4 regions of the Fictibacillus sp. 23RED33 genome follow, and region 3 is predicted to be linked to each of the others. Evidence: riboswitches for the same ligand, from Rfam matches in the RefSeq annotation. Region 3 holds a riboswitch; each other region holds the start of a gene.
What was found. A riboswitch is a leader RNA that binds a small molecule or an ion and turns the genes downstream of it on or off. The one in region 3 is predicted to bind S-adenosylmethionine.
Positions count from the first base shown of each region.

Region 1: it holds a riboswitch for S-adenosylmethionine, as region 3 does, so the genes downstream of both, IHV09_RS04390 (2,3-diketo-5-methylthiopentyl-1-phosphate enolase) here and IHV09_RS22370 (YezD family protein) in region 3, are expected to answer to the same signal.
Region 2: it holds a riboswitch for S-adenosylmethionine, as region 3 does, so the genes downstream of both, IHV09_RS21825 (methionine ABC transporter ATP-binding protein) here and IHV09_RS22370 (YezD family protein) in region 3, are expected to answer to the same signal.
Region 4: it holds a riboswitch for S-adenosylmethionine, as region 3 does, so the genes downstream of both, IHV09_RS11070 (methionine ABC transporter ATP-binding protein) here and IHV09_RS22370 (YezD family protein) in region 3, are expected to answer to the same signal.

Region 1 is NZ_JACZDX010000001.1:834,458-839,312, forward strand. It holds gene IHV09_RS04380 (carbon-nitrogen family hydrolase) at 1-840, opposite strand, end outside; gene IHV09_RS04385 (pyridoxal phosphate-dependent aminotransferase) at 862-2,037, shown strand; SAM riboswitch class I at 2,277-2,396, shown strand; gene IHV09_RS04390 (2,3-diketo-5-methylthiopentyl-1-phosphate enolase) at 2,474-3,715, shown strand; gene IHV09_RS04395 (2-hydroxy-3-keto-5-methylthiopentenyl-1-phosphate phosphatase) at 3,712-4,386, shown strand; gene IHV09_RS04400 (methylthioribulose 1-phosphate dehydratase) at 4,383-4,855, shown strand, end outside.
Region 2 is NZ_JACZDX010000015.1:6,674-11,528, forward strand. It holds gene serS (serine--tRNA ligase) at 128-1,402, shown strand; tRNA gene IHV09_RS21820 (tRNA-Ser) at 1,733-1,825, shown strand; SAM riboswitch class I at 2,057-2,162, shown strand; gene IHV09_RS21825 (methionine ABC transporter ATP-binding protein) at 2,231-3,244, shown strand; gene IHV09_RS21830 (methionine ABC transporter permease) at 3,300-3,899, shown strand; gene IHV09_RS21835 (MetQ/NlpA family ABC transporter substrate-binding protein) at 4,235-4,855, shown strand, end outside.
Region 3 is NZ_JACZDX010000001.1:1,414,697-1,419,551, forward strand. It holds gene IHV09_RS07305 (nitrite/sulfite reductase) at 1-424, opposite strand, end outside; gene cysC (adenylyl-sulfate kinase) at 449-1,048, opposite strand; gene sat (sulfate adenylyltransferase) at 1,014-2,210, opposite strand; gene IHV09_RS07320 (phosphoadenylyl-sulfate reductase) at 2,237-2,944, opposite strand; gene IHV09_RS22370 (YezD family protein) at 3,040-3,183, opposite strand; SAM riboswitch class I at 3,484-3,588, opposite strand; gene IHV09_RS07330 (sulfite exporter TauE/SafE family protein) at 3,802-4,701, shown strand; SAM riboswitch class I at 4,744-4,848, shown strand.
Region 4 is NZ_JACZDX010000002.1:556,960-561,814, forward strand. It holds gene IHV09_RS11060 (anti-sigma-I factor RsgI family protein) at 1-698, shown strand, start outside; gene IHV09_RS11065 (hypothetical protein) at 819-1,163, shown strand; SAM riboswitch class I at 1,243-1,373, shown strand; gene IHV09_RS11070 (methionine ABC transporter ATP-binding protein) at 1,686-2,711, shown strand; gene IHV09_RS11075 (methionine ABC transporter permease) at 2,704-3,372, shown strand; gene IHV09_RS11080 (MetQ/NlpA family ABC transporter substrate-binding protein) at 3,402-4,220, shown strand; gene IHV09_RS11085 (carboxymuconolactone decarboxylase family protein) at 4,473-4,853, shown strand.

The sequences.
Region 1 (4,855 bases), 580 kb from region 3:
TACAGGAACCTTTACACGGATTTCGTCTACTAATTCAGGTGAGATCTCTGCTGTAAGGATCTCCTCTTCGTGCACAGATCCTTCAGCAATGATATCTCCCCATGGGTCAATAATTAGTGATTGACCAGCGAAGGTGTTTTTAGGGTCGCTTCCAACTCGGTTACAAGCAATAACGTAGCATTGATTCTCTATAGCACGTGCGATAAGCAATGCTCGCCAATGAGATTGTCTTTGAATCGGCCATTCGGCAGGAACGAACAATATTTTTGCCCCTTTTATGAAAGGAGCTCGGATCCATTCAGGAAAACGGATGTCATAACAGATAGCAAGGGTCGAGAGATTACCGTCGATTGTAAACAGATTGCTATTACTGCCGGGGGAGATATATTTTTCCTCTTCCATAAGTGTGATCAGGTGAGCCTTTGAGTAGGTGCCAACATGTTCACCGTTTCGGTTGTAAGTGAGTGACGTGTTGTAAACTGAGTTACTCTCACGATATGCGATAGACCCTCCGACAATATTAGTATCAAGCTCTTTAGATAACTCGCTTAACCATTTCTTTGCTTTCTCACCATCATGATCGCTAATCTCATCTAATCGGGTAAGATCATACCCAGTATCCCACAGTTCTGGTAGTACGATCGTATCAGGATTATGATGTTTAACGGCTTTACGAATTTTATTTTCGATGTGTTTATAATTTTCATCAGGTTTCCCATATTGAATGTCAACTTGTATGCAGGCAATTTTCATGATTGTACCCTCCAGGTTGTAAAAAAAGTCTTTACAGAATTTCCTTAAGCGTATAACATAACTGATTAGAATTTCAAGAACATTCAAATTAGACTGGAAGTGATCGTCGTGAAACGTTTTGAGCAGGCAGAAGTGATGGGGAAACTGCCAGAGCAATTTTTCGCCAAGCTTGTAAAAAAAGTATCTTACTATGTAGAGCAAGGCTTTGATGTTATTAATCTAGGACAAGGGAATCCTGATCAACCAACTCCACAGCATATTGTTGATGCATTAAAAGAAGGAGCCGATAGACCTGATTTTCATAAGTATTCACCGTTTCGCGGACATGGATTTTTGAAGCAGGCAGCTGCCGATTTTTATAAACGAGAATATGGAGTAACACTCGATCCTGAGAAAGAAGTAGCCGTACTCTTTGGCGGGAAAGTAGGTTTAGTAGAGCTATCGCAGTGCTATTTAAATCAAGGAGATGTTGCACTCGTTCCAGACCCGGGATACCCTGATTATTGGTCAGGTGTTGCAATGGCTGGTGCTACTATGGAGACGATGCCCTTAAGAAAAGAAAATGACTTTCTCCCGAAGTATGATGAATTACCTGAGACAGTATTGAACAAAGCAAAGCTTATGTTCTTAAACTATCCGAACAATCCTACAGCAGGGGTTGCAACAAAATCCTTTTTTAAAGAAACAGTAGAACTCGCTAACAAACATGATATTCTCGTGTGCCATGATTTTGCTTATGGAGCAATCGGATTTGATGGACAAAAGCCGGTCAGTTTTCTACAGATAGAAGGAGCAAAGGACGTAGGTATAGAGATTTACACCCTTTCTAAAACGTATAACATGGCAGGATGGCGCGTTGGATTCGCGGTTGGAAACGAAACTGTTATTGAATCTATTAACCTACTTCAAGATCATTTTTACGTAAGCTTGTTCGGAGCTGTCCAGCACGCGGCGGCTGAGGCATTGAACGGACCACAGCGATGTGTGGATGAACTGGTAGATACATATGAACGTCGCCGAAATGCATTCATCGGACGTTTGAACGAAAACGGCTGGAAGGTAGAATCGCCAAAAGGTTCATTTTTCTGCTGGCTGCCTGTACCTGATGGGTATACTTCTGAAACTTTCGCAGACTATTTGCTAGAGAAAGCACACGTCGTAGTCGCGCCAGGCATCGGATTCGGAAGCGAAGGCGATCGGTATGTACGTGCCGGTCTTTTAACGTCTGAAGAACGTCTGATAGAGGCTGCTGATCGGATTGCTAAACTAATAATCGATAACTAGTGTTTACCTCCACTGACATTTGATTGCAGTGCAAGGTGGGAGACTCCTGGGGGACGAGTGTGGCAGGTGAGACCCTTAAGGGCGCAAAGCGGCAAGGGGCTCACCGCACGCCCCCCGGAAAGCGAGCATCTGGAACGGAAATCAAATCACTTTCAATACACTGAAGAAAGAAGATAGGGTTGACAGATCGTTCATACCCTGTCATAATCACAATTAAAATTATATTCTAACAATTTGCACTCTTATTAAGAGCAGGTGGAGGGACTAGCCCGATGAAACCCGGCAACCATTCAGCTAATTATGTATTAGCTGAAAACGGTGCTAATTCTTGCAGTCGAACGTTGACTGAGAGATAAGAGGAAGTGGAACTGTCAATATGTAGACACCCCTTCCTCGTGAAGGGGTTTTTTGTGTTTTTGAAAGGAGAACGACAAACATGAGTAAAATTACAGCGACGTACTTAGTACATGATAAGAAAGAAAACTTACAAAAAAAAGCGGAAGGAATTGCACTAGGACTTACAGTAGGTTCTTGGACAGATCTTCCTCAACTTGAGAAAGAGCAGCTAAAAAAACATAAAGGGATTGTGGAAGAGGTCATTGAACTTCCTGAAGATCCACGTGCTGATCAATTTTTAGGAAGTAAAAGAACTAAGGGCTTGCTTAAGATTTCCTATCCATCAGCAAACTTTTCAAATGATATTCCAGCAATTCTAACGACGGTTTTCGGTAAACTTTCGTTAGATGGTGAGATCAAGCTCATAGATTTAGAGTTTGATAGAGAGCTAGAAAAACAATTTCCTGGTCCTAAGTTTGGAATAACAGGAATTCGAGATATCTTAGGCGTACATAACCGTCCACTAGTTATGAGTATTTTTAAAGGGGTACTCGGAAAAGATCTATCATTCTTCAAGCAGCAATTATATGAGCAGGCTTTAGGTGGGGTAGATCTTGTAAAAGATGATGAAATTCTTTTTGAGAACCCACTCACTCCTTTTGAAGAAAGAGTGAAAATCGCTAAAGAAGTATTAAAGTCTGTTCACGAGCGAACAGGCGAAAAGACGCTCTACGCAGTTAACTTAACAGGCAGAACGAGTGAACTTCGAGATAAAGCGAGGCGCGCAGCAGAATTAGGAGCAAACGCATTACTATTTAACGTTTTATCTTACGGACCAGATGTATTGCAAGAACTGGCCGAAGATAAAGAGATTCAACTACCGATTATGGCTCATCCTGCACTATCCGGAGCTATAGGGTCATCATCACTTTACGGAATTGGTTACTCAGTATTACTAGGCAAATTGCTTCGTTATGCAGGAGCAGATCTTGTGTTGTTCCCATCACCATATGGAAGTGTAGCACTTGATCGTCAAGAAACATTAAGCATTGCGGATGCCTTAACAACAGATAACATCTCATTAAACAAATCGTTTCCAGTCCCTTCAGCTGGTATCCATCCAGGACTAACACCGGTTTTATACAATGACTTTGGTTTGGACAGCGTTATAAATGCAGGTGGAGGCATACATGGTCACCCAGATGGAGCTGCCGGTGGAGCACGTGCTTTCCGTCAGGCGATAGATGCCGTTGTTAAAGAAGAAGACTTTGAAAGTTTTGCTGAAAAACATGCAGAACTTCAAAAAGCATTAGAGCTTTGGGGTGGTGTTCCTGTAAAATGACAACTCAACAACGATCGGTAATCTTTTGTGATTTTGATGGGACTGTTACCGAAAAAGATAACATCGTCGCCATCATGGAAGAATTTTCACCTGAGGGATGGCAGCCGATCGTAAATGAAATCTTGAATGAAACGATCTCGATACGAGAAGGTGTAGGAAAAATGTTTTCCAGAATTCCTTCGAATAAAAAGAAAGAGATTATTGAATTCGTTTTAACACGTTCTAAGATTAGAGATGGCTTTCAGGAATTTATTCAATTTACTCAAAGCGAGAGAATTCCGTTATACATCGTTAGTGGCGGCATTGATTTTTTTGTTCATCCTGTTTTAGAAAACAAGCTGGATTCACAATACGTATTTTGTAATGCCAGTGACTTTACCAGTGACACGATAAAAATCACTTGGCCGAATGCGTGTGATGATCAATGTGACAATGATTGTGGGTGTTGCAAACCGTCTGTTATTAGAAGACTTGAAGAGAAATATCCCCGAGCAGAAAAGATTGTGATCGGTGATTCAATTACTGATCTTCAAGCTTCTAAGATGGCTGATGTTGTTTTCGCAAGAGATTATCTGATTGAAAAATGCGAAGAAAACCAAATACTATATACTTCATTTGAAACGTTCCATGACATCATTCATGTCTTAGAGAAAAGAGGTGTGAAAAGTTGAGTAAACAGCAACGATGGATTGAGCTTGCAGATGTAAAGGATGAGCTTGCTTCACGGAACTGGTTTCCTGGAACAAGTGGTAACGTATCGATTAAAGTAAGTGACTCACCGCTCGCTTTTTACGTTTCTGCAAGCGGAAAAGATAAAACAAAACGTACCTCTGAAGACTTTCTTTTAGTAGATCAGTATGGGGATCCGGTAGAAGAAACGCATTTAAAAGCTTCAGCAGAAACAGGCATTCATTGTGAAGTCTATCGATTAACGGATGCAGGCTGCTGTTTACACGTTCACACCGTAGATAATAACTTAATCTCTGAGTTATATGGTGTTGTAGGGAAGATTACGTTTCAAGGTCAAGAACTGATAAAAGCTTTTGGAATATGGGAAGAAGAAGGAAGTATCACGGTTCCTATCGTTGAAAATTACGGTGACCTTTCGAAGCTGTCAGAAGCGGTAGGTGCTGTTATAAA
Region 2 (4,855 bases), on a different contig from region 3:
CATAGCGCTAGGAGGCTCACCGCACACCCCGCGAAAGCGAGCGACCTAAAAGCGCAGTCAACTACTCTCAATAGCTGCAAAGCAAAAGAAAACCGTGATTTTTTATAAACTAAAGGAGGACATAAACATGTTAGATTTAAAATTTGTTCGTGCCAATTTTGAAGAAGTAAAAGAAAAGTTATCTGCACGTGGTGAAAACTTATCTGGATTAGATCAGTTCGAGGCATTAGATCAGCGCCGCCGTGAGTTAATTGGTGAAACAGAAGCTTTGAAATCTAAGCGTAACGAGGTTTCTAAGCAAGTTGCAGAATTCAAGCGCGAGAAAAAAGACGCGGACCACCTGATCACAGAGATGCGCGAAGTAGGTGACAAGGTCAAAACGATGGATGAAGAGCTTCGTCAAGTAGAAGAAGATCTTCACGGCATCATGCTGACGTTACCTAACATTCCGCATGAAAGTGTTCCTGTTGGTGACACAGAAGATGATAACGTACCTGTACGTCACTGGGGAGATGTTCCTGAGTTTGCTTTTGAAGCAAAACCTCACTGGGATATCGCAACTGAACTAAACATCGTTGATTTTGAACGGGGAGCAAAAGTAACAGGCAGCCGTTTCGCTTTTTATAAAGGATTAGGAGCTCGTTTAGAGCGTGCACTTATCAACTTTATGATGGATCTTCACGAAGATGAGCATGGCTACACAGAGGTGCTGCCTCCGTACATGGTTAACCGTCAGAGCATGACAGGAACAGGTCAGCTTCCAAAGTTTGAAGAAGACGCGTTCAAAATTCGTGAAGAAGACTATTTCTTGATTCCAACTTCTGAGGTTCCTGTAACGAACATGCACCGAGAAGAGATTCTAACAGCTGACGAACTTCCGATCACATATGCGGCGTACAGCGCTTGTTTCCGTTCTGAAGCGGGATCTGCAGGACGCGACACCCGTGGTTTGATCCGTCAGCATCAGTTCAACAAAGTAGAGCTTGTTCGCTTCGTTAAACCTGAGGATTCTTATGAAGAGCTCGAGAAGCTTACAGGACACGCTGAAAAAGTCCTTCAGCTGCTCAACCTTCCATACCGCGTACTCAGCATGTGTACAGCTGACCTAGGATTCACAGCAGCTAAGAAGTACGATATTGAAGTATACCTTCCAAGCTACGGAGAGTACCGCGAGATTTCTTCTTGCTCTAACTTTGAAGATTTCCAAGCGCGCCGTGCTCAAATTCGCTTCCGTCGCGATGCAAAAGGGAAGCCAGAATTCGTTCACACGCTAAACGGATCTGGACTTGCGATTGGTCGAACAGTAGCTGCTATCTTAGAGAACTACCAACAAGAAGATGGCACTGTAGTCATTCCAGAAGTTCTACGTCCTTATATGGGCAACAAAGAAGTAATTAAGTAAAAAGTGAAAGAAGCTGACTCTTAAAAGGTATCCAAAGGGACTTTTAGAGTCAGCTTTTATCTATTAATGGGTGTAAAAGCTTTATCGGTGGTCCGAACAAGTTTTCAGGTGGTGGGAAGAGTTCTAGCGGTGAAAATTCATGATTCATAGGTGAAAGTCAATGAATCACAGGTGGACAGCACTGTTTTATCGGTGAACGTGTAATAAATATAAGAACACGTACCGTAAAAGCATACCTCCAAAAGAAACAAATAAAAAATCAAAAAAAGTTTTTGAAAACCGTTGACACTATATTTATCAGCATGTTATTATAGTTCTTGTCAGTCACACGGAGGTATACCCAAGTCCGGCTGAAGGGATCGGTCTTGAAAACCGACAGGGGTTTAACGACCCGCGGGGGTTCGAATCCCTCTACCTCCTCCATATACATATTCAACCTCATCTGAGTTTATCGGATGAGGTTTTTTGTTGTGTTTTTTCTTTTTAAGAATTGAATCATACACATTCAAAAACACCGATAGAAAACCCTAAAATATTTCAACCATTCATATCAACTAATGTAAGCGCTAACACTTTAAAGTGATAAAATTTAGTATTGACAGAACTTTTAGACAGGGCGTATGATGACAACTATAACTTAATTCAATAATGCAATACTTATTCAGAGAGACCGAGGGATCAGGCCCTATGACGTCCGGCAACCTCCATTAGGAACGGTGCTACTTCCTGCAGAATGATGATTCATTCTGGAAGATAAGTCGATGTTTACTTATTCGCCCTCTTCCATGAAATGAAGAGGGCTTTTTTATATTGTAAGGGGGATGACATATGATCGAGATCAAGGACGTTACGAAATTATATAAAGTAAAAGGCAAAGAGATCGTCGGAGTGAAGAATGTGTCACTGACGATCGACAAAGGTGAGATCTTTGGCATTGTAGGATATAGCGGTGCTGGGAAGAGTTCGTTGCTGCGATGTCTTAATTTATTGGAAAAACCAACATCAGGAGAAATCAAGATCGATGGCATCTCGATTACGAAGCTCGGGAAAAAGGAGTTACGCGAGGAGCGTCTTAAGATCGGTATGATCTTTCAGCACTTTTATTTGATTAGTGCGAAGACCGTTTTTGAGAACATCGCTTTCGCTTTAAAAGCAGCTGGGAAAACGAAAGAGGAGATCACCAGTAAGACCAACGAGCTTTTAAAGATGGTGGGATTGGAGAATCAAAAAGATCAGTACCCTTCTCAGCTGAGTGGGGGGCAGAAACAGCGAGTAGGTATTGCAAGAGCACTTGCCAATGATCCGAAGGTTTTGCTGTGTGATGAAGCGACTTCGGCACTTGACCCGAACACGACGAAATCGATCCTTTCCTTACTGAAGTCCATCAATAAAAAGTTAGGCATTACGATCGTGTTGATCACGCATGAGATGGAAGTGGTAAAAGAGATCTGTCACCGAATGGCGATCATGCAGGATGGAGAAATCATCGAGTCGGGCGATGTGTACAACATTTTTGCTAATCCAGAAAAAGAGCTCACAAAAACGTTCATCAGCTCTGTAATTCAAATGGATCTGCCAGAACCTCTTCTGAAAAATAGAAAAGGAACTGTAATCAAGATACAGTTCAAAGGAGCCATTGCAGAAGAGGCTGTTGTTTCTGAGCTTTTCCAAAACTTTAACGTAAAAGGGAATATCCTTCACGGAAAAATCGAATATATTCAGGAAACACCGCTTGGTATCTTCATTATGGAACTAGTCGGTGAAGAGGCAGAAGTGAAGCGAGCGATCTCATATATTGAGAGTCGTATAGAAAATCTTGAGGTGGTGAAAAAAGTTGCTTGATTCTATTTTGAATATCCTTCCAGATCTGAATAAAGCATTTTTTGAAACGTTATATATGGTCGCTATATCACTTGGTGTTTCATTAATTGTAGGATTACCTCTAGGAATTATACTGTTTGTTACCGACAAAGGATTGTTATTTGAAAATGTGTGGATCAAGCAGATAGCGGGTATTCTTGTGAACTTGATCCGCTCTGTACCATTCATCATTTTATTAGTCGCGTTGTTACCATTAACACAGCTCATTACCGGAACAACCATCGGACCAACTGCAGCCTCAGTTTCTCTATCCGTTGCAGCCATCCCATTCTTTGCGCGGCTCGTAGAAACATCACTACGAGAGATTGATAAAGGTGTGATCGAAGCGGCCGTTGCAGTAGGCGCTACGCCATGGATGATCATCCGTGAAGTTCTACTACCAGAAGCGAAGCCAGGAATCGTTCAAGCGATAACAGTAACAGCTATCAGCTTACTTGGCTATTCAGCCATGGCAGGTATCGTCGGCGGCGGAGGAATCGGAGACTTCGCCATCCGCTTCGGCTACTACCGCTACGACAATACAATCATGCTCACAACCGTAATCCTACTAATCGTAATCGTCCAGCTCATGCAAGTCATCGGAGACGGTGCAGCGAAGGCTGTGAATAAACGATAAATTTATTTACTAAAGGGTAGACGAGAAAAATTTACCTATTAAGGTTTAGGTTATAGGTTTAAAAAGACTTCATTGAAAAGTTGATTGGAGTGCAAGATGCGAGACTCCTGGGGGATCAGCGTGCCTTCTACATGAATTAACATCTCGCAAGGCATGCGACGAGGAAGCTCACTTCGGTAGTAATTCTTGTAGACGCAGGAGCAAATCTTAAAATGCATAAGATGGCTCACCGCACGCCCCCCGGAAAGGGAGCATCTGGAACGGAAATCAACCACTTGAACCACTTGCACAAATGCATCTAGTATATGCAAAAACAATTTTAGAAGGGGATCAACATGAAAAAAATCATACTTACACTACTAACAGCACTGCTTGCCTTCGGCTTAGCAGGATGCTCATCTTCATCAGATGCATCAAAAGATAAAGAAGTAACCCTCGGCGCAACAGCCGGGCCATACACCGACATGGTCAACAAAGCGATCAAGCCCTCACTTGAGAAAAAAGGATATAAAGTAAAAGTCATTGAATTCAGCGACTATATTCAACCAAACATGGCTTTATCAAAAGGCGATCTAGACGCGAACCTTTTTCAGCACAAAGTGTACATGGAGAATTTCGCAAAAGAAAAGAACTTAAAGCTTTCAGAAGTTATCATCGTTCCTACAGCACCGATGGGTCTCTATTCTGAGAAATTCAAATCCGTTAAGGACATAAAAGAAGGCAGTACGGTCGCAATACCGAATGATCCTGTTAACTTAGCACGTACGTTGCTCATGCTTGAAGATGCTAAACTGATCACCATCAAGGAAGGAATCAATGAACTGACAGCTTCCGAAAAAGATGTTAAGGATAACCCTAAGAAGCTCGTGTTTAAACCACTAGAAGCCGCACAGCTTCCACGTGCTGTTCAAAGTGCAGATGTTGCAGCTGTTCCTGGTAACTTTGCACTCGCAGCT
Region 3 (4,855 bases):
TGATGTTTCTTGTGATGTCCCCGCATGCACCCGCGCTCGACAACCCAACTCCTTCTAACCGATTAAAGATATCTGGAATCTCTTCAATCGTCAGCCAGTGAAATTGAATGGCCTGTCGTGTCGTGATATCGAATACGTCTCTTCCGTAATCTTTGCAAATATGAGCCAATGCTTTTACTTGTTCATAACTTAAAATGCCAGATGGAACATTGACTCTCATCATAAAATAGCCATCTTCTTTAGGACGCTGCAGATAGAGTCCTGCCCACTTGAAACTATCCCATTCTTCTTTCGGGATAGAGGAGAAGCCGTTTTCTGCGTAATAAGGAATATCTTCAAATATTTTTAAGCCGTCTTTTACGAGCTTTTTTTGTTCGGTCTTATTAATCTTCGGATTTTCTGCCCACGTCTTTTGATATGCCATTCTCTCATTCTCCTTTTTATTTAGTTAAATCAGCTTCCTTTTTTCCAGAAGATTTAAGATGCTCTCTACAATCTCAGAAACGCTTTGTTCGTTAGTATATATGGTGAAATCTGGTGAAATCGGTTCTTCATAAGGTGAATCAATTCCAGTAAAGTCAGGAATTTCACCTTTTCTTGCTTTGCTATATAAACCTTTTGGATCTCTTTTTTCACATTCTTCAATCGGACATGAAACAAAAATTTCTATAAATTCCTCTTCTGAAACGATTCTTTTCGCCATTTCCCGATCTTGTATAAAGGGAGAGATAAAAGCTGTAAGTACGACTGTTCCGTTATCTACAAAAAGCTTTGATACTTCAGAAATGCGTCGAATGTTTTCACTTCGATCTTCATCAGAGAATGAAAGATCGCGGTTTAATCCATTACGAATGTTATCTCCATCCAATACATAGTTTCGAATGTTTCTCTCGTAAAGTTCTTTTGCGAGCGCATTGGCGATAGTTGATTTGCCAGAACCTGAGAGACCTGTAAACCAAAGTACAAAACTTGAATGGTTGTTTTGTTTTCGCCTAGCTTCTTTTGAAATTGAACTATCGTGCCAAATGATATTGTGCGGTTTGCTCATTTGAATCTCCTATTCTATGATTTGCATCATTTCGATTTAGTCCATTTATTAATACCTCTACTACTTCTTTTCGGCTGAACGTACTAGGTGGAAGTTCTCCATTACGAAGAAGCTCTCTTACCTTAGTTCCAGATAAGATGACATGTTCTTCCGTTGGGTGTGGACATGTTTTCGAAGAAGCCATACCTTCGCATTTATTGCAATAAAAGCTATGTTCGAAAAACAACGTTTGGATGCCGATCTCATCTTCTGTAAACTGTGAAAAGATCTCTTGTGCTTCATACGTTCCGTAATAATTTCCTACTCCAGCATGATCGCGACCTACGATAAAGTGTGTGCAGCCGTAATTTTTTCTGACGATCGCATGAAAAATGGCTTCACGAGGACCTGCATATCGCATCGCTGCAGGAAATACAGCAAGAAACACGCGGTCAATAGGATAATAGTTTTTTAGAAGAACATGATAGCTTTCCATTCGAACATCAGCTGGTATATCATCAGACTTTGTTTCACCAACGAGTGGGTTTAAGAAAAGACCGTCTACAATTTCAAGTGCAGCTTTTTGAATATATTCATGAGCACGGTGAACGGGATTTCTCGTTTGAAAACCTACTATGGTGCTCCAACCTAATTCGTTAAATCGTTTTCTCGTTTCACTCGGATCGAGATGATACTCTTGAAACAAATTTTTCTTAATACGTCGAACTAGTGTAATCTCGCCACCTACATAAACAGAATGTCGTTCGAACAGCTTCTTAACTCCTGGATGATTTTGGTCGGATGTCTTATAAACTCGCTCTGCTTCAATTTGTTTAACAGGAGTATAAACATCACCTACTTTAAGAATCCCGTAGGTTACACCATCGTATGTTAAACGAACTTCTTCACCTCTTATAAGTGTTGATGCTGTATCAGAATCTACCGGTAACGTGATGGGCAAGCTCCAAACCGTTCCATCGCTGAGCCTTATATCGTGGACAACGGATTGATAATCTTTTTGGTTTAAAAATCCTGTTAAAGGACTATAAGCTCCAATCGCAATCAATTCAAGATCGCTGAGTGCAGTTGCATCAAGAATAATTTCTTTTTTAAGGTTGTAATGTGGTGTTTCAGGCTTGAACCGAGTGATTAATTGCCCTCCATGTGGTTGAATCGTACTCATAATGCCTCTCTCCTCCTAGTATTTCTCTATTTATTCTCGTGAAGCCCGCATTCTCGTTTTTCTGTACCTGACCATCGACCGGCACGAAGGTCGTCTGCGTTAACAGCTGCCTGTGTACATGGCTCGCAGCCTATACTTGGATACCCATTGTCGTGTAGTTTGTTATACGGCAAGTCATGTTTATGTGCATACCGCCATATATCCTTCCACGTCCAATGAATGAGCGGACAAATCTTGATGCTTTTAAATCGCCCATCCCGATTAACAAATTGCGTGTTCTGGCGGGTAGGTGACTGTTCACGGCGTAGACCTGAAAGCCAGGCTGTTACTCCGTTTAGTTCTTCTTCTAAAGGAATCACTTTTCGAATCGTGCAGCATTGATTAGGATTTAATTTCCAAAGCTCTTCACCGTGCTTACTCGCCTGTTCTTCAAGAGATAAAGCCGGTGTTTTCAATTTGATGCGAAGAGATGGATATCTTTTCTTCGCTTCTTCAATCACTTTATACGTTTCTAGAAAATGCAGATGGGTATCAAGGAAAACAATTTGAGCATCACGCTTTATTTGATGAACAAGATCCACTAAGACGCTTCCTTCAATTCCGAAGCTACACGCATAAACCAGATCATCTTCATACGTTTCATAAGCCCACTTCAAAGCATGCAGCGCGCCTTTTGTGGGGTTTTCACTATCAAAATCACGGGTTTTTTCGTCCCATGTTTCGTACGTTAGCAATCTGCTACCTCCTTTTCGCCATAAAAAAAGCGGCTTTAACGTTTTTAGGGCTTTGCCCATTCGTTAAAACCGCCTCTAGTTTTCTAGTCAGCGAACTATTTAATTCTTACCTTCTCGTTCTTTTCAAGCTGAATCACTTTTCCATCTTGAACGACTAAAGTGATTGATCCAAATTTAATACTGCTCAGCATTTGTTGAAGCTGAGGAAGAAAATCGTTTGCACTATTTTCGTTCGCCACTCCACTGCCTCCCTTTCTAACATTCATATCTTTTCAAAGGCTCTTCTTAAAAAGTTGTTGTTTTTTGTTGATTTATGTTTTGGCTTCATTGAAAAGTTGATTGGAGTGCAAGGTGCGAGACTCCTGGGGGATCAGCGGGACAGGTGAGACACCTAAGGACACAAAGTGTCGAGGTGGCTCACCGCACGCCCCCCGGAAAGCGAGCATCCTGGAACGGATATCAACCACTTTCAAGAGCAACAAAAGCCAAAAAACAAAAAAACCTTCCCATTTCGGAAAGATAGTGGAGGTAAACATATTACCTTATCTTCCAAAATGTAAATACATTCTGCTGGAGTTAGCACCTTACAATCGCAGGTTGCCGGGTTTCATCGGGCCAGTTCCCTTCACCACTCTGGATAAGAGTTTAAATTTTATAAAATCATAACATATCTGAAAATGATATCAAGACCTATTTTTTCATTTTTCTATTTTTACAAAAAATTTAAACAAACAGTTGACTTTTTATGTTTTTGAATCATATAGTATTAACTAAAATTTAATCCGTATCGCTGATCGGAAAACCGAAGGCTCTTAACATCACTTGTTAAGGGCCTTTTTATTTTGAGGAGGAAAAGTATGAAAAAGTTGATTGTATTAGCTCTAATTGGTCTTTTTGCACAGTTAATTGATGGATCACTCGGTATGGCTTATGGAGTTACATCTACATCTTTGCTGTTAGTAGCTGGAATTGCTCCTGCAGCTGCATCTGCGTCCGTACATCTTGCTGAAGTCGTTACCACTGCGGCATCCGGCGCTTCTCATATTAAGTTTGGAAACGTTGATCGCCAAGTCGTTACTCGCTTAATTCTGCCGGGTTCGATCGGCGCATTTGTAGGTGCTTGTTTTTTAAGTAATCTGCCTGGCGATTTAATAAAGCCGTATATCTCAATATTTCTAATTCTCCTCGGTATATATATCTTATATCGTTTTTTGTTTAAACTTGGAGAAAAGAAAGCAACAGCAAATGGTAAACCCTTTACAAAGAAACAACTTATTCCACTTGGATTATTAGCAGGTTTCTTAGATGCTACAGGTGGAGGAGGCTGGGGCCCGGTCACCACTCCAGTCCTAATGGCAAAACAAGACATGAAAACTAGGAAGGTGATCGGTTCTGTAGATACAAGTGAATTTGCTGTAGCAGTATCTGCATCAGTCGGATTCTTCATCGCACTCGGCTGGGAACAAGTTGAATGGCTATGGGTCGGTGCATTGATGCTAGGAGGAGTGATTGCGGCTCCTATTGCTGCATGGCTAGTGCGACTCATTCCCTCTCACATACTCGGAGTACTTGTTGGTGGATTGATTATTATCACCAATACCCGCACCCTTCTTCATACACTAGGGGTTTCACATAACATGTTGTTACCAATCTACTTTGTTCTTGCTGCTTTTTGGGCAGTTGGAGTTATTTATGCAGTTAAAAGTAATCCGGAAAATAAAAATCCGAAATTTTTAAAAAATTCAGTTGACTATTGATAATGACCTATGTATTATAAATCTTAATTCAATATTCAAATCTTCTTATCCAGAGAGGCTGAGGGACTGACCCTATGATGCCCGGCAACCAGCGGAAACGCATGGTGCTAATTTCAGCAGAACAATTAATGTTCTGAAAGATGAGACTTCGATC
Region 4 (4,855 bases), on a different contig from region 3:
CATTGGATTCAATTGTTAAAAAAGCTGTCGTTCAATACCCTGTAGCGATTACTGTTTCTGAAACAAACGAAGAAGTTCGCGATAAGGCGAAACAATTAGGCGTATCTTCAGGGAAATATACAGCATTCCAAGAAGCAACGAAGAATGATAAGCATCTTAAAGAAGAAAAGATTAAAGAAGTGAAGTTTCAAGAGCTTAAAGTGAATACTACTTCTTCTAAAAATATTAAATCTGTACCACATCCTCGTAAAATAAAGGCTGCACCTCATGAGGTCAAGGTAAAGCCAGTAATTAATAAAGAAAAAAAATCGGATCACCAAAGCTCAGTTAAACCGACCGAGAAAAACCTTGTGAAGCCTCAAAAGAATACGAATGAAAAACGTAACAGCAAAGAGCTTGGCAATAGGAATGATCAAAATAACAATAGAAATCATATTCAGCAAAAAGAGCAAAGAGTAGAACCTAAAAAGATGAAGGAACCTGTCAGAACACAAAACCATGATAGGAATTACAATCAGAATAAAGAGCATAGAAAAGAAAACAGATATCAGGATAAGAATCATAACAAGCGACAAAAAGAAAATGACCGTAATAAACATGAACAGAGACAGCAATGGAATGGAGACAGGCATTCTAATGATGATCATAAGCGTTCCAAAGGTGAACATCGAAAGCAAGAAAAGAAACATAAACACTAATTATGAGATAACATGTCGTAATAGCAATTACGATTCCTTGCTGCTGTCGAAGGGTTTATAAAGGTATATGAATATTCCTCTAGAATCGGTGAAGTAACAACCAATTCGGGGGGATTTTTTATGTTGGATATCCGTTACTTTGAAAGTCAAATAGCAAAAAGTCCGTATCTTTCTCTTTATAATATCCCGGTAAAGCCTAGCTTTAAATGTAAGGACGAAACGACGCTGAAAATTGAATATAGAGAAGGAGAGCGGAACAGAACAGTCACGTTTACTGGGAATCCGAAATATCTATGTATGTTGCTTGAGGGGAAAATGAAGCTGAGTACTTTATTGAGACAAGAGATGATTGAGTTTCAGGGAACACTCAGACAACGCTTAAAATGGGAAGCGATTTTTTACTTAAGCTCCCATTGGGAAGAGATATCCGCCGGTGTACTCGTTCGAACTGCTAAAAATATTTGACACGAATCGACATGGATGATAATATTCTTCACAGTGATTCAAATATGCATCGCTTTAATTTAATAAAGTAACACTTTTTTACTTATCACGAGAGGTGGAGGGACTGGCCCTATGAAACCCGGCAACCGCTAGATCATTGCATTCTTATGAATGATGAACTAGAAAGGTGCCAATTCCTGCAAGGCTTTAAGTAGTCTTGGGAGATGAGGAGAACGTGCATAGAATATAATATGCCTTTCTGCTCATATTGAAGCAGAGAGGCATTTTTTTGTTTAATGTTTTCGTTTTACATTGAAGCTCTTGGGAGTAGTTGATTTCCGTTACAGGATGCTCGCTTTCCACGGGGCGTGCGGTGAGCCTCTTAGCGCTATGCGCTGTTAAGAGTCTCACCTGTCCCGCTGATCCCGTAGGAGTCTCGCACCTTCCACTACAATCAACTTATCGATGAAGGGAACACTTAAGCAAACCAATGCACCGTTTTCTATATGAGCCAATATTTAGATAAGAAATGAGGTAAGAATCTTGATTAATTTACAGGCAGTCCGTAAAGTCTTTCAAACCAAAGATGGTGAAGTAAAGGCTGTTGATACGGTAGATTTAAACATAAAACAAGGAGAGATTTACGGAATCATCGGATACAGTGGTGCAGGTAAGAGTACACTGATCCGCATCCTTAACATGCTAGAGCGCCCGACTAGCGGTACGGTTACGATTGGCGGCAAGAACATGTCTGAGCTGTCATCAAAAAAGTTAAGAGAAGCACGACAAGAAATTTCAATGATCTTTCAGCACTTTAACTTATTGTGGTCTCGCACGGTAAGAGAAAACATTGCTTTTCCTCTTGAGATTGCTGGTTATCCAAAAGCTAAGATCAAACAGCGTGTTGATGAGCTGATCGACCTAGTTGGATTGGAAGGTCGTGGTGGTTCTTATCCGTCGCAACTAAGTGGAGGGCAGAAGCAACGTGTAGGTATCGCACGCGCGCTTGCGAATGAGCCGAAAGTTCTCTTATGTGACGAAGCAACTTCTGCACTTGACCCTAAAACAACTGACAGCATTCTTGATCTGCTTGTAGAGATCAATCAAAAATTAGATCTGACCATTGTTCTTATCACACATGAAATGCATGTAATCAGAAAGATCTGTCACCGTGTAGCCGTTATGGAACAGGGGAGAGTAGTGGAAGAAGGCGATGTCCTAAATGTCTTCAAAAACCCGACAGAACCAATCACGAAGGATTTTGTGAAACAAGTAACAGAACCTGAAGAAACAGTCGACACGATCAAACAGTTTATTTCTGAGTTTCCGGAAGGCCGAATTGTCCAACTTACTTTTATCGGTGGACGAGCAGGACAGCCATTAATTACGGAACTGATTCGTAAGTATGAGGTAGATGTAAATATTCTACAAGGAAAGATTACGCAAACTCAGAATGGACCTTATGGAACGTTGTTCATTCAGATTAAAGGTACAGAATCTGCACTAGCTCGTGCAATGGAGTTTTTAAACAGTGTGCAGGTTGAAGTAGAGGTGATTCATAATGCTTAGTACATGGTTCCCGAATGTCCAATGGGATGTTCTATTAGAAGCGACAAATGAAACTTTATATATGTCAGCCATCTCTGTAGTGATTACATTTTTCCTAGGACTGGCTCTAGGATTGGCGTTATTTCTAACTTCTCCTGGTAACTTGTGGGGAAATAAGTTTTTAAACAGCGTGATTGCTATAATTGTTAACGTGTTTCGATCGATTCCGTTTATTATCTTAATCATCTTATTGATTCCTTTTACACGTTTAATCGTAGGAACGATGCTTGGAGCTGAAGCTGCACTCCCTGCATTAATCGTAGGAGCTGCGCCATTTTATGCACGTATGGTAGAGATCGCTTTGAGAGAGATTAATAAAGGGGTAATCGAAGCAGCGAAATCAATGGGTGCTACAAACGCTCAGATTATCTTTAAAGTTCTTATTCCCGAAAGTACGCCGGCTCTTGTTTCTGGTATCACTGTAACCGCGATTGCACTCGTAAGTTATACAGCGATGGCTGGAGTTGTTGGTGCTGGTGGTTTAGGAAACTTGGCTTATATGGAAGGTTACCAAAGAGACAACGCGGATGTAACATTAATTTCAACTGCACTTATCTTAGTCATCGTTTTCGTCATCCAATGGATCGGTGACCGCATTACAACAGCATTAGATAAGAGATAACGTTTTAAGACAACAAGGAGGAAGTTCATATGAAAAAAGTATTATCTGTTCTTATATTAACCGTTCTTGTTGCAGCACTTGCTGCTTGCGGGAACAAAACAGAAGGCGGAATCAGCGACGAGAAGATCATTGTAGGTGCTTCAAACGTACCACATGCTGAAATCTTGGAAGAAGCAAAACCTCTTTTGAAAGAAAAAGGTGTAGAACTTGAGATCAAAACGTTCCAAGATTATGTACTGCCAAACAAGTCTTTAGATGAAAAAGAAATCGGTGCGAACTACTTTCAGCACGTTCCTTATCTAGAGTCTCAAATGAAAGATCACGGATACAAATTCGAAAATGCAGGTGGCATCCACCTTGAGCCGATCGGAATCTATTCTAAAAAGTATAAGTCATTAGATGAGCTGCCTGAGGGCGCAACAATTATCATGTCTAACTCAGTAGCAGATCATGGCCGTATGCTTGGGTTACTTGAAAAAGAAGGATTGATCAAAGTTAAAGAAGGTGCTGGAGCAGAAGCACAAATTAAGGATGTTGTAGAAAATCCTAAGAAGCTTAAATTTAAAGCAGATGTTGATGCGGGTATGCTTCCAAAAGCCTACAAGAACGGTGAAGGCGATGCCGTACTAATCAACACAAACTACGCGATCGATGCTGGATTAAACCCTCAAAAGGATGCGATCGCATTAGAAGGATCTGATTCTCCATTCGTAAACATCATCGCGGTTCGTGAAGGAGATAAAGATAAGAAATCTGTTAAAGCTTTAGTAGAAGTTTTACGTTCTAAAGAGATTCAAGATTTCATTAAGAAGAAATATGAAGGTGCAGTAGTGCCAGTAACAGAATAATTTTCTATAAAGAACTGACTTTGAGATTAAAGTCAGTTCTTTTTTTGAGTAAAGATCGATCAACAACACTTTATAGTCCTTCAAACTAACTTTTAGACCCTGCGATTCCATTTATAGGCCCTTGAACTTAATTTATAGTCCTTCAAAGTCATTTATAGGCTTTTCGACAAAAACTTACGAACATTTATTACATAACCAGCTTGCGAATGACCCATACTAAACCTGTTTACTATTTTGACAGGAGTGAATGAAATGAAACAAGAAGAACAGCCGCTACCCGGATCGAATTCAACGCAATATCACCTGATCCGCTATAAAGAAGGCTTAGGGAAATACAATGAGAATATGCCTGAACTTACACATGCTTATAATGAATTTACACGCCATTGCTTTAAAGAAGGTGAGATCTCTGAGAAGTATAAGCAGTTGATCGCTTTAGGAATCAGCATCTATTCTCAAGATGAATATTGCATCATCTATCATACAAAAGGTTGTTTAGATCAAGGGTGCTCGGAAAATGAAATTCTTGAAGCTGTGGGTGTTTCTGCTGCATTTGGCGGAGGAGCGGCTATGAGCCAAGGTGTGACCCTCGTTCAAGAATGCATTAAAGAATTAAATAACCCGCGTCATTAAAA